3 regions of the Litorivicinus lipolyticus genome follow, and region 1 is predicted to be linked to each of the others. Evidence: predicted binding sites of a transcription regulator. Region 1 holds the regulator's gene; each other region holds the start of a gene.
What was found. Region 1 encodes sigma-54, which starts transcription at its own class of promoters, with help from an activator protein. Its sites were predicted from a motif close to TGGCACNNNNNTTGCTNT; they were not measured.
Positions count from the first base shown of each region.

Region 2: GH975_RS06335 (flagellar basal body rod protein FlgF) is a predicted target of sigma-54. The motif match lies at 3,028-3,045, and genes of this name have one in related genera.
Region 3: urtA (urea ABC transporter substrate-binding protein) is a predicted target of sigma-54. The motif match lies at 1,682-1,699, and genes of this name have one in related genera.

Region 1 covers NZ_CP045871.1:2,065,144-2,069,552, reverse strand. Annotated here, with positions in the region: gene GH975_RS10555 (PTS sugar transporter subunit IIA) at 1-397, opposite strand, end outside; gene hpf (ribosome hibernation-promoting factor, HPF/YfiA family) at 452-754, opposite strand; gene GH975_RS10545 (RNA polymerase factor sigma-54) at 857-2,305, opposite strand; gene lptB (LPS export ABC transporter ATP-binding protein) at 2,349-3,080, opposite strand; gene lptA (lipopolysaccharide transport periplasmic protein LptA) at 3,077-3,559, opposite strand; gene lptC (LPS export ABC transporter periplasmic protein LptC) at 3,544-4,068, opposite strand; gene GH975_RS10525 (KdsC family phosphatase) at 4,065-4,409, opposite strand, start outside.
Region 2 covers NZ_CP045871.1:1,254,698-1,259,106, reverse strand. Annotated here, with positions in the region: gene GH975_RS06350 (flagellar basal body P-ring protein FlgI) at 1-725, opposite strand, end outside; gene flgH (flagellar basal body L-ring protein FlgH) at 735-1,412, opposite strand; gene flgG (flagellar basal-body rod protein FlgG) at 1,423-2,208, opposite strand; gene GH975_RS06335 (flagellar basal body rod protein FlgF) at 2,224-2,955, opposite strand; gene flgE (flagellar hook protein FlgE) at 3,098-4,354, opposite strand; gene GH975_RS06325 (flagellar hook assembly protein FlgD) at 4,344-4,409, opposite strand, start outside.
Region 3 covers NZ_CP045871.1:625,373-629,781, reverse strand. Annotated here, with positions in the region: gene GH975_RS03210 (ABC transporter permease) at 1-409, opposite strand, end outside; gene GH975_RS03205 (ABC transporter ATP-binding protein) at 421-1,059, opposite strand; gene GH975_RS03200 (ZrgA family zinc uptake protein) at 1,028-1,471, opposite strand; gene urtA (urea ABC transporter substrate-binding protein) at 1,795-3,024, shown strand; gene urtB (urea ABC transporter permease subunit UrtB) at 3,083-4,409, shown strand, end outside.

The DNA of each region.
Region 1 (4,409 bases):
ATTCGGGGTTGCCAAAGGTGCGAATGACATCACGTAATAGCTGCAAGTGGACTTCGTTAGCGTCTTCTGGAACCAGCAGCACACACAAGAAGTCGACCGGTGCTCCGTCTAGGGCGTCAAAGTCGATCGGGTTTTCCAGCGCAAACAGGTGCACGCTGGGTTCGTTGACGACGCTGCTGCGGCAGTGCGGTACGGCAATGCCCTGGCCAATGCCGGTGCTGCCCAAGCGCTCGCGCGCCTGCAGGCCGTCCATCAGTAACTCGGCTTGGTGGTCATCACAATTTAGGGTTTCGGAAATTTGAACGGCAGCCAGTTCCAGTGAGCGCTTTTTACTTTTGACGGCAAATTGCGGATGGACCTGTGTAGGTAGCAAATAGTCAGAGAGAGATTGGTTCAAAAAAGAACTCCGGTGGGGCATTCATTGACCCACCGGATTGTAGCCGTGTTCGGGCTATGCCGCACCTTGCTTTCGTGCGACGTTCTTCTCTTTATGTTTAAGGACTTGTCGGTCGAGCTTGTCGGTCATCAGGTCGATCGACGCATACATGTCGTCGTTTTCCGACAGCGCATGTAAATCGGCCCCGGCAACATGGATCGACCCCTCGGCAATTTGGCGTGTTTTCTCGACCCGCAGCACCACTTCGATTCGGGTGATGGTGTCAGAGTGTCGGGTCAGTCGATCGAATTTGGATTGGACGTAGTCGCGAATGGCGTCGGTGATTTCGAGATGTTGCCCGCTGATACTGATGTGCATGTGCAGCTCCTTAACATTCTTATCGTGGTCGATGAATATCGACTAATTTACCCTACTCCGGTTGAACCGAGCTGACCAGTCCCTGGGGTCCGATGTGTTCCGTTACGCGAACTGCTTGCGCTCGCTGGAACCTGCAATGCCCATGCCTTCACGGTATTTGGCAACTGTGCGCCGGGCGACTGTGTAGCCTTCCTCGCCCAGCAACGCCGTCAGTTTTGAATCCGACAGCGGTTTGGTCCGAGGTTCGGCCGCGACCAGGCGTTTGATGACCGCGCGAATGGCGGTTGAGCTGGCCGCTTCGGAGCCGTCGGCGGAGGCCAGCTGCGACGAGAAAAAGAACTTCAGCTCGAACAGACCCTTGGGAGTCAGCACAAACTTTTGCGTGGTTGCGCGCGACACCGTGCTTTCGTGCATGTCGATTTGACGGGCGATGTCGGCCAGGATTAGCGGGCGCATGGACTCTTCGCCGTGCTCCAAAAACTCCAGTTGCTCGGCCATAATTGTGCGACCGACTTTAAGCAGCGTGTCATAGCGGCTTTCGACCGATTTGATTAGCCACTTGGCCTCGCGGGTTTGCGCTTTGATGTAGTTTTTGGAGTCGTCGTCCAGGTGCTCGACCAAGTCGCTGTAGGTGCGGTTGAGGTACAACCGCGGCACGGCCTCGGCATTCAGCTCGACGCGCCACAGGGTGTTGACCTTGCGCACCACCAAATCTGGAATGACATAGTCGGTATCACTTGAGCCAATCGCGCTGCCGGGGCGCGGCGACAGGGTTTTGATCAGGCTGAGGGCTTCGTGGACTTCGGACTTGTCGACGCCCAAGCCGCGGCTGATGCTGGTCAAATCGCGCTTGGCCAGAGCCTCAAAACGTTCGTCGATGATGCGGATCGCGGTCTCGCGGGCATCAACGGAGTCGCCCAGTTGGCGCAGTTGAATGCGCAGGCATTCTTGGACGTCGCGGGCGCCAATGCCGGGCGGGTCAAGGTGGTGGATTTGCTTCAATACGACCGCCACTTCATCGACTTCGGCGATATCGTCTAGTTCATCCGCCGTCGCTTCGCAGATGGTCTCTAGGCTTTCGCGCAGGTAACCGGCGTCGTCGATGCCGTCAACCAGGGCAATAAACAGCACCTGGTCACGCGGTGTCAGGTGCAGCTGCCACATTTGGTCCAGGAGGTGTTGGTGCAAGGTGACGGGCGCGCTGGAGCGGGCTTCAAATTCGGGCAGCCCTTCGATCGAGCTGGAGTTGTTAACGAAGGTGTCTTCCCAGCGCGAGTCCATGGCGTCGTTGTCGCCAAGGTTATCGGTTTGGCTGACCAGTTCGTCGACACTTTTTTCGCTGGCATCGGGCTGTTCGGTGATGCTGTCGCTATCCGGCGCGGCGGCTAAGCCTTCGTCGTCTTCGCGTTCCAGCAACGGGTTTTCGTCCAACGCTTGTTGAATTTCTTGCTGCAGTTCCAGCGTCGACAGCTGCAGCATGCGGATGGCTTGCTGCAGTTGTGGCGTCATCGCCAACTGTTGGCCCATCTTTAGCTGTAGAGATTGCTTCATGCGTTACCCCGTATCCGGTACCGACTATAGCCCAGATTTTGGCCTACATGCGAAATTCGTGCCCTAAATAGACCTGTCGTACGGTCTCGTTGGCCAGTAAGTCTTGGGGGCTGCCTTGGGCGAGCAAGGATCCGTCGCTGACGATGTAACCGCGATCGCACAGGTCGAGCGTTTCGCGCACGTTGTGATCGGTGATCAGGACGCCGATATCGCGTGCCGCCAACCCTCGGACCAGGCGTTTGATGTCGCTCACCGAGATCGGGTCGACCCCAGCAAAGGGTTCGTCCAGCAACACGTAGGCGGGGTCCATGGCCAGCGCACGGGCGATTTCGACGCGCCGCCGCTCGCCGCCGGATAGGGCCTGGCCGAGGCTGTCGGCGACGTGTTCGAGGTGGAACTCGGCCAGCAAGGCGTCGGCTTTTTGCTGGCGCTGGCGCTTATCCAAGTCGCGGCGTAATTCCAGTACCGCCAACAAGTTGTCGCGACTGGACAGTCGTCGAAAAATGCTGGCTTCCTGCGCCAGATAACCCAGCCCGCGCTGGGAGCGTCGGTGCATGGGTTGGCGGCTGACGTCTTGGCCGTCGATAGTGACCGCACCGCTGTCGGCTTTAACCAAGCCGACAATCATGTAAAACGAGGTCGTTTTGCCGGCGCCATTGGGACCCAGCAAGCCGACAATCTCGCCCGGTTCGACGCGCACCGACATGTCTTTGACGACTTGACGTTTGCCGTAGCGCTTAGCCAGACCGCTGGCTGTCAGTGCACGCTCAGTCACGAATTGTTGGGTGTCAGGGTCATTTGCACGCGCTCGCCGCTGCCCTGGCTGCTGGCTTCAAGGGTGCCCTTGGCTTGGCGGTAGATGACCGACTCGCCAATTACGGTGTTGGTTGACTGGGTCAACTCCGCGTCGCCGGTCAGGACCATAATCTGGTCGGTCAGGGTCCAGTCGATGGTGCTGGCAATGCCTTTGACTGGACCTTGTTCGACGTTTGGGGTGTCAGCAAAAATTGCTGGGCTGCCAGTGGCGGTCATGCTGTCGACCTGACCATTGATCAGCTTCGCGGTCAGTCGCGCCGCTTCAATGCGCAGTGCGCCCTGAGTCAGAATTACATTGCCGGTGTACACGGCGCGGCCAGCACGCTCATCAAAGCTGGCGTTGTCGGCGTTGACCGTGATCGGCAGGTCGCGATCTTCGGGCAGCGCAGCGGCGGCGGTGCTGAGGGTCAGCAACAGAGCAATTAGCGAGCGGGCCATAAGGTTGTGGTTACCTGTTGTGTCAGTTCGATGGTATCGGTTGTGGTTTCGATCCTGACCTGTCCGGCGCCTGCGGTAAAGTCGGGGGCGTGTATTTTCGCGTTGCCGGTGGCGGTCATAACGTCGCCTTGGTATTCAATTTGGTCGGCGTTCAAGGTTCGCCGCTCGGCGGCATGGGTAGCCGTTGCGTCGCCCTTGAGTAGCGTTCGATCCGGGTAGGTCTCGCCAATCGTCGACTCGGCTTGCCAGCCAGACAGTGGCCAGGTCAGCGCCGGCTGGGTGATCTGGCCGGGTCGGGAACCGTCAAAGTCGAGGGCTTCGGGGGCGGTCATGGTGCTTTTTAGCGCGCCGTCCGCATCGAACTGACGAAGGCGCGGGTTGACCACGCGCAGCGCCACGTCTTGTTCGGCGGCGGCCAAGTCAACCACCACGGGGCGCGCCCGAGTGTCATCCCAGCTGACCCAAATCAGTGCCGCTAGGATCAGGCCTGCGACCCAAACCGGGTTCATTCACCGACTCCGAATTCGGCCAATACGCTGGCCTGATGGCCCTGGGCCGCCAGCAGCGCATTGCACAGTTCGCGCACGGCACCCATGCCGCCGGCGGCGCGCGTCGCCTCAACACGTTCGCGCACCCAAGGGTCAGCACCCGGCACGGTACGCCCGACGCCAACCGCTAACAGTGCCGACAGATCGGGCAGGTCATCGCCCATGTAGGCAACCTGGTCCAGGGTCAGCTGTAACGTGCCGGTCAGTTCAGTAATCGCCGCCAGCTTGTCATCGCGGCCCTGGATGACGTGTGCGATGCCTAATTGGCGCGCCCGGTAGTCGACCATCGGCGATACTCGCCC
Region 2 (4,409 bases), 810 kb from region 1:
ACTTCGACGTTTTCCAACAGGCTTAAAAATTCGACCCGCTGTGACGGATCGCGCGGCGCCGTGACACGGATGCTGATCGCGTCCATGGGCGCGGCCACGCCGCCGCCCAACAAATCGTTGATGGCGTTGGCGACACGCTGGGCGGTGGTGAAATCGGCCTCATGCAGGTTCATGATGATCTCGTCGCCCTGGCTAAATCCGTTGGGGACCGCGCGTTCGATAATGGCGCCGTTGGGGATACGCCCAACGCTGGGGATATTGACTTGGATTGACGAGCCATCCTCACCACTGGCACCGAATCCGCCGACAATCATGTTGCCCTGGGCGACCGCGTAAATATTGCCGTCCGCGCCTTTCAGCGGCGTCATCAACAGCGTGCCACCGCGCAGCGACGCCGCGTTGCCCATGCTGGACACGGTGACGTCAAGGTTTTGACCCGGTTTTGCAAAGGGCGGCAAGTCCGCATGCACGGTCACCACGGCCACATTGTCGGTGCCGGGCCGGGCGTTGGCGGCCAGGGTAATGCCTAGTTCGCGCGCCAGGTTGCGGTAGGTTTGGTCGGTCAGGGCGCTGTTGTCACCGGTTCCGGTCAATCCGACAACCAATCCGTAGCCCAAAATCGGGTTGGACCGAACGCCTTGGATTTTGACCAAGTCTTTGAGGCGCTGACCGGCATCCGCGGTCAGGACGCTGAGGCTTAATACTGCAATCAAAAGGCGTTTCATGGGCTGCTCCTAAAATGGCCACACAGGACTATTGAAGAATCGTGCCAACCAGCCAGGACGGTTGGCGTCGCCAATCGGACCGGAGCCCGAATAGGCGATCCGAGCGTCGGCAATTTTGGTACTGGAAATGCCATTGCTGGGGTCAATGTCTTGGTCGCGAATCAATCCAGTCAGGCGGATGTATTCCTTGCCCTGGTTAAGTTCCAGCCATTTCTCGCCGCTGATGCGAAGGACGCCGCCGGGCAGACGATCGACCACCATGACCGAAATTTGACCGGACAAACTGTTGGATTGATTGGCGGCACCGGCGCCATTAAAGCCGCGGGCGTTGTCACCGAAACTGGCGGTTAACGGCTTGCCAAATATGGATGGCGCGATACCGCCTATGACCGGCGCCGAAATATTGGCGGTTGAGCTTTTGCTGGAATTGCTGGTGGCGCTTTTGGATGCTTGGGTCGATTCCTGCAAGGTCACGGTGACGATATCGCCGATGTTGCGCGCCCGGGAATCGGCAAATAAATCCATGGTGCGGCCGGTTTGGTAGATGGATCCATTGGGGATCACCGGCGGCAGCGCGTTTTGTTGGACGACCGGCGCGTAGGCTTCGTCGCCCGGTTTAGGGGCGATTACACCACCGCCGCATCCGACCAGAGCGAGTGCCGATACAGTCAATATAATTCGCAGCATAATCAGACCCCTACAATTGTTGATTCAAGTAAGACAGCATCTGATCGGCGGCCGAAATGACCTTCGAATTCATCTCATAAGCGCGCTGTGTGGTGATCATGTTGACCAACTCTTCGACGCTCGACACGTTGGAGTTTTCAACCGCGCCCTGCTCCAGTGAGCCCAAGCCGATTTCGGACGGCGTGCCAATGTTGGGCGGGCCACTGGCTTCGGTTTCCACGTAGTTGTTGCCGCCCATGGCCAACAACCCTTCCGGGTTAGCAAAGTCAGCCAGCGTGATGTTACCGACCACGGTCGACAGCCCAGTGCCCTGTTCGACTGCGCTAACCGAACCGTCTTTACCAATGGTGATCACCGATGAGCCGGCCGGAATGTTGATCTGGGGTTCGAGCAAGTAGCCTTCGGCGGTCACCACGGCACCGTCCGAGTTGACCTGAAACTGGCCATCACGGGTGTAGCCGACAATGCCGTCCGGGCGCTGAATTTGGAAGAACCCACGACCGTTAATGGCGACGTCCAGGGCTTGGCCGGTGACCTGCATGGAGCCGTTGCTGAATACCTTGCGGGTGCCGCTGATTTTGACCCCGGTGCCGATCTGGATGCCGGATGGCAACTGCGCATCGTCACCATTGGCGCCGCCCGGCGCACGTTCGACCTGGTACAACAAATCCTGAAAGACGACGCGGTCTTTCTTGAATCCATTGGTAGACACGTTCGCCAGGTTGTTGGACACCACGGCGAGTGCCTTGTCCTGGGCTGCCAATCCGGTCTTTGCGACCCAAAGTGCTGCGTTCATCGGTTATCTCCTGGCTTAATTACTAGAGATGGCGTCGTTGGCGCTGCTTTCAGCATCGTCCAAACGGCTCATCAAATTCACACTCATCTCGAACTGGCGAGACAGGTTCATCAGCTCGACCAAGGCGGAGGCGCCATTGACGTTCGAGCCTTCCAAAAATCCAGATTGAAGGGTTGCGGTAATGTCCGGTTCCGGCACCTCGCCCTTGAATCGAATCAAACCGTCGTCGCCTTTAAACACATCTAAATTTTCAACCGGGGTGACCATTTTCAGACGATCCAGCCGAACCATGCCGCCGCCTGGGGGGACCACGCTGACACTGCCGTCCTGGCCGATCGAAATCGATTCGTAAACCGGCACTGGAATCACCCCCAACTCGCCCAGCACCGGCTGGCCTTGCTGGGTGGTCAATAGCCCTTCAGGCGACACCTTGAAGTCGCCGTTACGGGTGAAGGCTTGCTGGTCCTCGTTGACCTGAACGGCGAACAACGAGCGACCGCTGATGGCGACATCCAAGTCACGACCGGTTTGCTGCATCGGACCGGCGGTCAGATCAACACCACCGCCTGCCAGGCGCGCGGTTGACCGTGCACCGTACTCGCCACCGGTGATTTCTTGGCTGACCATGGTGAAACGGTCGGCCTTGAAGCCGCTGGTGGCTGCGTTGGCCATGTTGTTTGCCACCAGTGCCTGGGCCCGCATCATATTAGTTGCGGTCTGGCTGGCCATGTAGATGGCTTTATCCATGTTGTCCTCCGATCGGCAAACCTTTGCCGGTTTAATCAGTCAGACGCCAAAAAAACAACGCCTACTGATTGCAATACAAAATGCGTGCCAGAAACTAAAAAGCCCCCAATTAAGGGGGCTTTCAGCTCACAGGTACCGAGGGTTAACGCAGGTTCAGAATTGCCTGAGTCACCGTCTCGGCGGTCTCGATCACTTTGGCATTAGCCTGGTAGTTACGCTGCGCGGTAATCAAGCTGACCAGTTCTTCGGACGTGTCGACGTTGGACTCTTCAAGCGCACCCGCCTGGATATTGCCCAAGGTACCGGTGCCCGGCTTACCAATCAGCGCAGGTCCCGAGGACGAGGTTTCTAACCACGCCGAGTCACCCGACGGGCTGAGGCCCTGCATGTTGGTAAAGTCGGCAATCGCGATTTGCGCCATCAGTGCCGAGCGGCCATTGGAGTAACGCGCCAAAATGTCGCCGTTGTCGTTGACGTCCAGCGACGCCAAGCGACCGGCGGTGTAACCGTCTTGGGACACTTCGGAGACTGAAAAGTCGGTACCGTACTGGGTCGTCGTGGTCAGGTTGAATTCGTACGCCAAGGTGCTGGCCGCGCCGGTGATGCTGGTCGGAATGGTCAGGGTGACGGCATTTTTGGCCGCCACATCGACCGCCCCGGTTCCGGCGCTGGCGACGCCACTGATTTGACCGTCCGCCGAAAAGTCGACATTGACGTAAGGCGTACCGCCGCCCATGACATCGGTGCCGTCAACGCGCGGGTACATGCGCCAGCTGTTGTCCGCGTCTTTGACGAAATATTGTTGCATGGTGTAGTCGCGTCCCAACGAATCGTAGACCGCCACCGTGGTCAGGTAGTTAAAGGTCTGCTCGTTACTGGGGTCAAACGCCGAGGTGATCACGGCCGATTCCGAATCCAAGTTAAGTTGGGTTTGGACGTCGGTGGTCGCCTGCGGCGGCTGTTGGGCGCTGTCGATACGAATCGGGTTCAATTCGGCCTGGACGTTGCCTTGCGCATCCGCCAAGTAGCCCATCAGGCTGGCGCCCTGGTTGGAAATAATAAAGCCGTCGTCATCTAGCTGCATGGCACCGGAGCGGGTATAGGTGGTGACGTCGCCATCACGCTGGATGAACATGCCCTCGCCCGACATGGCCATATCCAAACTGTTGTTGGTGTAGTTCAGGTTGCCCTGGTCAAATTGTTGACTGATCGCCGCCAGGGTCACACCGTTACCGGCGCTGGTAGCGCCCGAGAAGCCGACGCCGCTGGCGTAAACGTCCGCGAATTCCGCACGCGACCGCTTAAAACCGGTGGTCGATGCGTTGGCGATGTTGTTGGAAATCACGTCCAACTGACTTTGTGCGGCGCGCAGGCCGGTAAGTGCCGTGTTAATTGACATCGTTGTTCTCCTGGGTGGATTCGGTAATGGCGCGGACGTCGGCTAAGGCCACGGG
Region 3 (4,409 bases), 910 kb from region 1:
AATCGTCCGGCCATGCGCCGGTGGCGAAGCGAATCGGCTGACCGCGGGCGTCGCTTAAATGACGCACGTAGTCCGGCGCCGTCGCCATCACAGCGACGCCGCGGTGCGAATCCCCAAGCGCAATCGGCACGACCCAGTCGACGTCCTCCAAAGCGCTGACCAGGGCTTGGTCCGCGGGCGACAAACCGGCGCCCCCGGCGCCTAGCTGGTACAGCGCGTGCATCACGATCTGGACATCCCCCGACGGGCGCGCGACGATTAAATCGATGCCGCGGGCACCCGCATACAGACCCTCTTTAACGCCTTCGGTGACCCGCTGACCGAGCACCACAATGACCAGCGCCAAGGCAATCGCGACCACCGTGAGTGCGGCACTTGCGCGTCGATAGCGCAGCGATTTAAGTGCCATTCGCAACCGCATCATAGCGTTACCACCCGATCAAATCGTGATGCCAAATCCGAGTCGTGACTGACCATCAATAGGGTTTGGCCGCCCCAACAATTCATCACGCGATCACGGTTAGTTCGATCCAGCGCCGAGGTTGGTTCGTCGGCAAAAATCAGGTCTGGCTGACAGATTAAGGCCCGGGCCACCGCCACGCGCTGCTGCTGGCCGACGCTTAGCCGGCGCACCGGTGTATTCAGCAGCGACGCATCCAGGCTCAACGCAGCCCATAAGTCCTTCCCATCGCTGGGCGCACGACCGGCAAACTGAGCCGCCAGACGCAGATGGTCGATCGGGGTTAGGTAGGGCAACAAATTGAGTGTTTGATAAACCAGCCCCAGGTGACGCGCGCGAAAACGATCGCGCTCCGACGATGACATCGCGCCGATCGATTGCCCGGCGATTTGCACGGAACCGGTGGCCGGCACCAGCAAGCCCGCCAGCAGGTGAATCAGCGTCGACTTGCCGGACCCGGACTCGCCCAGGACCAAGACCGATTCGCCACGCGCCAGCCGCAGGTCCGGAAAGGCAATGTGCCGGCTGCCAAGCCGAACCGATAGCCCCTGGGCCGCAAGCACCGTGTCAGTCACCCAGCAGCACGGCCGGCTGTTCATCGCTGACAGTTTGCGACACTTGATGGCGCGCCGACAGGTACGTCAGCTCAATTTCTTGAAGCGACGGTGCCCACGCAAAAACGCTCAGCTCAATCGAGCTCAGCGACGTCGGCGCCGCGCAATCGTAGGTTTGGGCCAAGGTAATGTCCGCATGGCCATCACCCAGGTCCGTATCCAGCATCTGAATGGCACGCGCTACACATTGACCTGACGGGGCGGCTAATAGTTGCCGACCGCGCGGGTCGATGGTGCCAAAATCCGCTTTTGGCAGGACCAAATTAACATCCAATACCGCGCCATCCAGCGCGACCTGCATGTGGCCCTCACCATGATGATGGCCACCACCGGCCAACACGGGTGCGGACAACAGCGCCCCCACCAGGCTCAAACCCTGGGCAAATTTAGTGTGCACACTCAATTCCTCGACTGACAGCGATACGATATATTATAACACTTCGGCATCAGGTCAATCACAGATCAATCGATCCAGGCCTCATGCTGGTGCACCGCAATAACGCAGACGCACCAAAGTCGCGCAGCTGATCTAAATTTGCGAACAAAACGCCAACCAATCCGCACGAACCAAAAGAAAAAATCATAATTATCAATGATCAACAAAAGTTGGCACGCTTTCCGCTATGTCTCTCCCGTCAACCCAAAACTCACGGAGAGATCATGCTAACCATCAAAACCCACAAAGCCCTGCGCCTTGCCCCGATCGCCCTCGCCGCCTCGATGGCCAATATGGCGATGGCTGCCGACACCATCAAGGTCGGTGTGTTGCACTCGCTGTCCGGCACCATGGCCATTAGCGAAACCACGCTAAAGGACACCATGTTGATGCTGATCGACGAGCAAAACAAAAAAGGTGGATTGCTCGGTAAGCAACTGGAGGCCGTGGTCGTGGACCCCGCGTCTAACTGGCCGCTGTTCGCCGAAAAAGCCCGCGAGCTGATCGAAAAAGACAAGGTCGACGCGGTCTTTGGTGGTTGGACGTCGGTATCGCGCAAATCAATGCTGCCGGTGTTTGAAGAACTCAACAGCGTGCTGTTTTACCCGGTTCAATACGAAGGCGAAGAATCCTCGAAAAACGTCTTCTACACCGGCGCGGCACCGAACCAGCAGGCCATCCCTGCAGTTGATTACCTTGCGGACCTGGGGGTTGAGCGCTGGGTCTTGGCCGGCACTGACTATGTTTACCCGCGCACCACCAACAAGATCCTGGCGGCTTACCTGGCGGCCAATGGCGTTGCCGAAAGCGACATCATGATTAACTACACGCCCTTCGGTCACAGCGACTGGCAATCGATTGTCTCTGACATCAAATCCTTCGGCGCACAGGGCAAAAAGACCGCCGTGGTCTCGACCATTAACGGTGACGCCAACGTGCCCTTTTACAAGGAACTGGGCGCCCAGGGCGTTTCAGCCGCTGACATCCCCGTCGTCGCGTTCTCGGTCGGCGAAGAAGAACTGTCAGGCATGGACACCTCGCCTTTGGTCGGTCACTTAGCCGCATGGAACTACTTCATGAGCGCGGACACCGAATCTAATGATGCCTTTATCGACGCATGGCAGACCTTTACCGGTGACGACGAGCGCGTTACCAACGACCCGATGGAAGCCCATTACATCGGCTTCAACATGTGGGTTGAAGCGGTCACCAAAGCGGGCACCACCGACCCCAGCGCCGTACAGGACGCCATTATCGGTGTCACCGTGCCTAACCTGACCGGCGGCTACGCGGCGATGATGCCCAACCACCACATCAGCAAACCGGTGTTGATCGGGGAAATTCAAGACGACGGTCAATTCGAAATCGTCTCGAAGACCTCGGGAACCGTGGTCGGCGATGCCTGGTCGGACTTCCTGCCGGGTTCCAAGGACCTGATTTCGGACTGGCGTGCGCCGTTGTCTTGTGGTGCCTACGACGTGGTTACGTCGAAATGCTCAGGCCAAAACTTCTAATCCACCGCACCTCCCCAGAGCCCGGCCGTGTGCCGGGCTTTTTTGCAAGGACCACACTATGAATCGCCATGCACTTGGCTGGATCACTGCGCTGCTGCTAGCGCTGTCTCCGATGGCGGCCGCCGATGACGCGATCGTCAACGCCCTGCCCAACGCTTCGTTCGAACAAAAAGCCGAACTGATGACCCAGTGGCTGACGCAGGATCCCGCCGCCGCCCAACGCGCCAGCCAGTTAATGCTGGACGGAGCGCTGTATTACGACAAGCGCAATGGCACCCTGTATCAGGTCGCCGACCATCGCAAAGGCGCGACAGCGCTAACGCTGGATGGCCAGAGCACCGTCACCATCGACAAAAAACGACAATTCAAGCGGGTCTCGCTCAACAACGACCTGCGCGACCAATTACGCACGGAGCTTGCGCTACTGTCACTCAGCAACGATGACCCGGCGATTCGCCTTGGCAGTATCGAACAGTTGCTGCAAACGCCCTCAGCCCGTGCAACCGCCGCGATCCAGCTAGCCGCCGAACGCGAGGGCAATGCCAACATCCAGGAAAAAATGCGCCTCGCCTTGGCGATCTCCGGGCTTGCCAGCAGCGAGCCGGAAGCGCGCGCCGCCGCGGTCACTTCGCTGAGCGACTCGGTCAGTAATGACGCGCTGAATGCCTTGCGCCTGATCAGCCCGGATGACGCATTGTATGCCGACGCCCAGCGCGGGGTCGTCGCGATCGAGCGGGCACATCAACGTTACCAATGGGCCGAGACCTTGTATTTCGGCATCAGCCTTGGGTCGGTCTTGGTGCTGGCTGCGATCGGCCTGGCGATTACCTTCGGGGTCATGGGCGTGATCAACATGGCCCATGGCGAGCTGATTATGTTGGGCGCTTACACAACCTTTGTTATGCAGCAACTGATGCCCGCCAGCCCGGGGCTGGCGCTATTGCTATCGATCCCGGCCGCCTTCGTGGTCGCCGCCGCCGTCGGCATCTGCATTGAACGCGGCGTCATTCGATTTTTGTACGGACGCCCACTGGAAACGCTGTTGGCGACCTTTGGCATCAGTTTGATCTTGCAACAGGCCGTGCGCAGCGTGTTTTCACCGCTAAACCGCAGTGTCACCACACCCGAGTGGATGAGCGGCGCGTGGGAAATCAACGCGGCGCTATCGCTAACCCTGAACCGCCTATACGTAATTGGGTTTTGCTTGCTGGTGTTCTTTGCCTTGCTGACAATTTTGAGGCGTTCGTCACTCGGCTTGCAAGTCCGCGCCGTGGCCCAGAACCGGACCATGGCCCGGGCCATGGGCGTGCGCTCGCAATGGGTCGACGCCCTGACCTTTGGACTGGGTTCAGGTGTCGCAGGCCTGGCTGGTGTAGCCCTGTCAC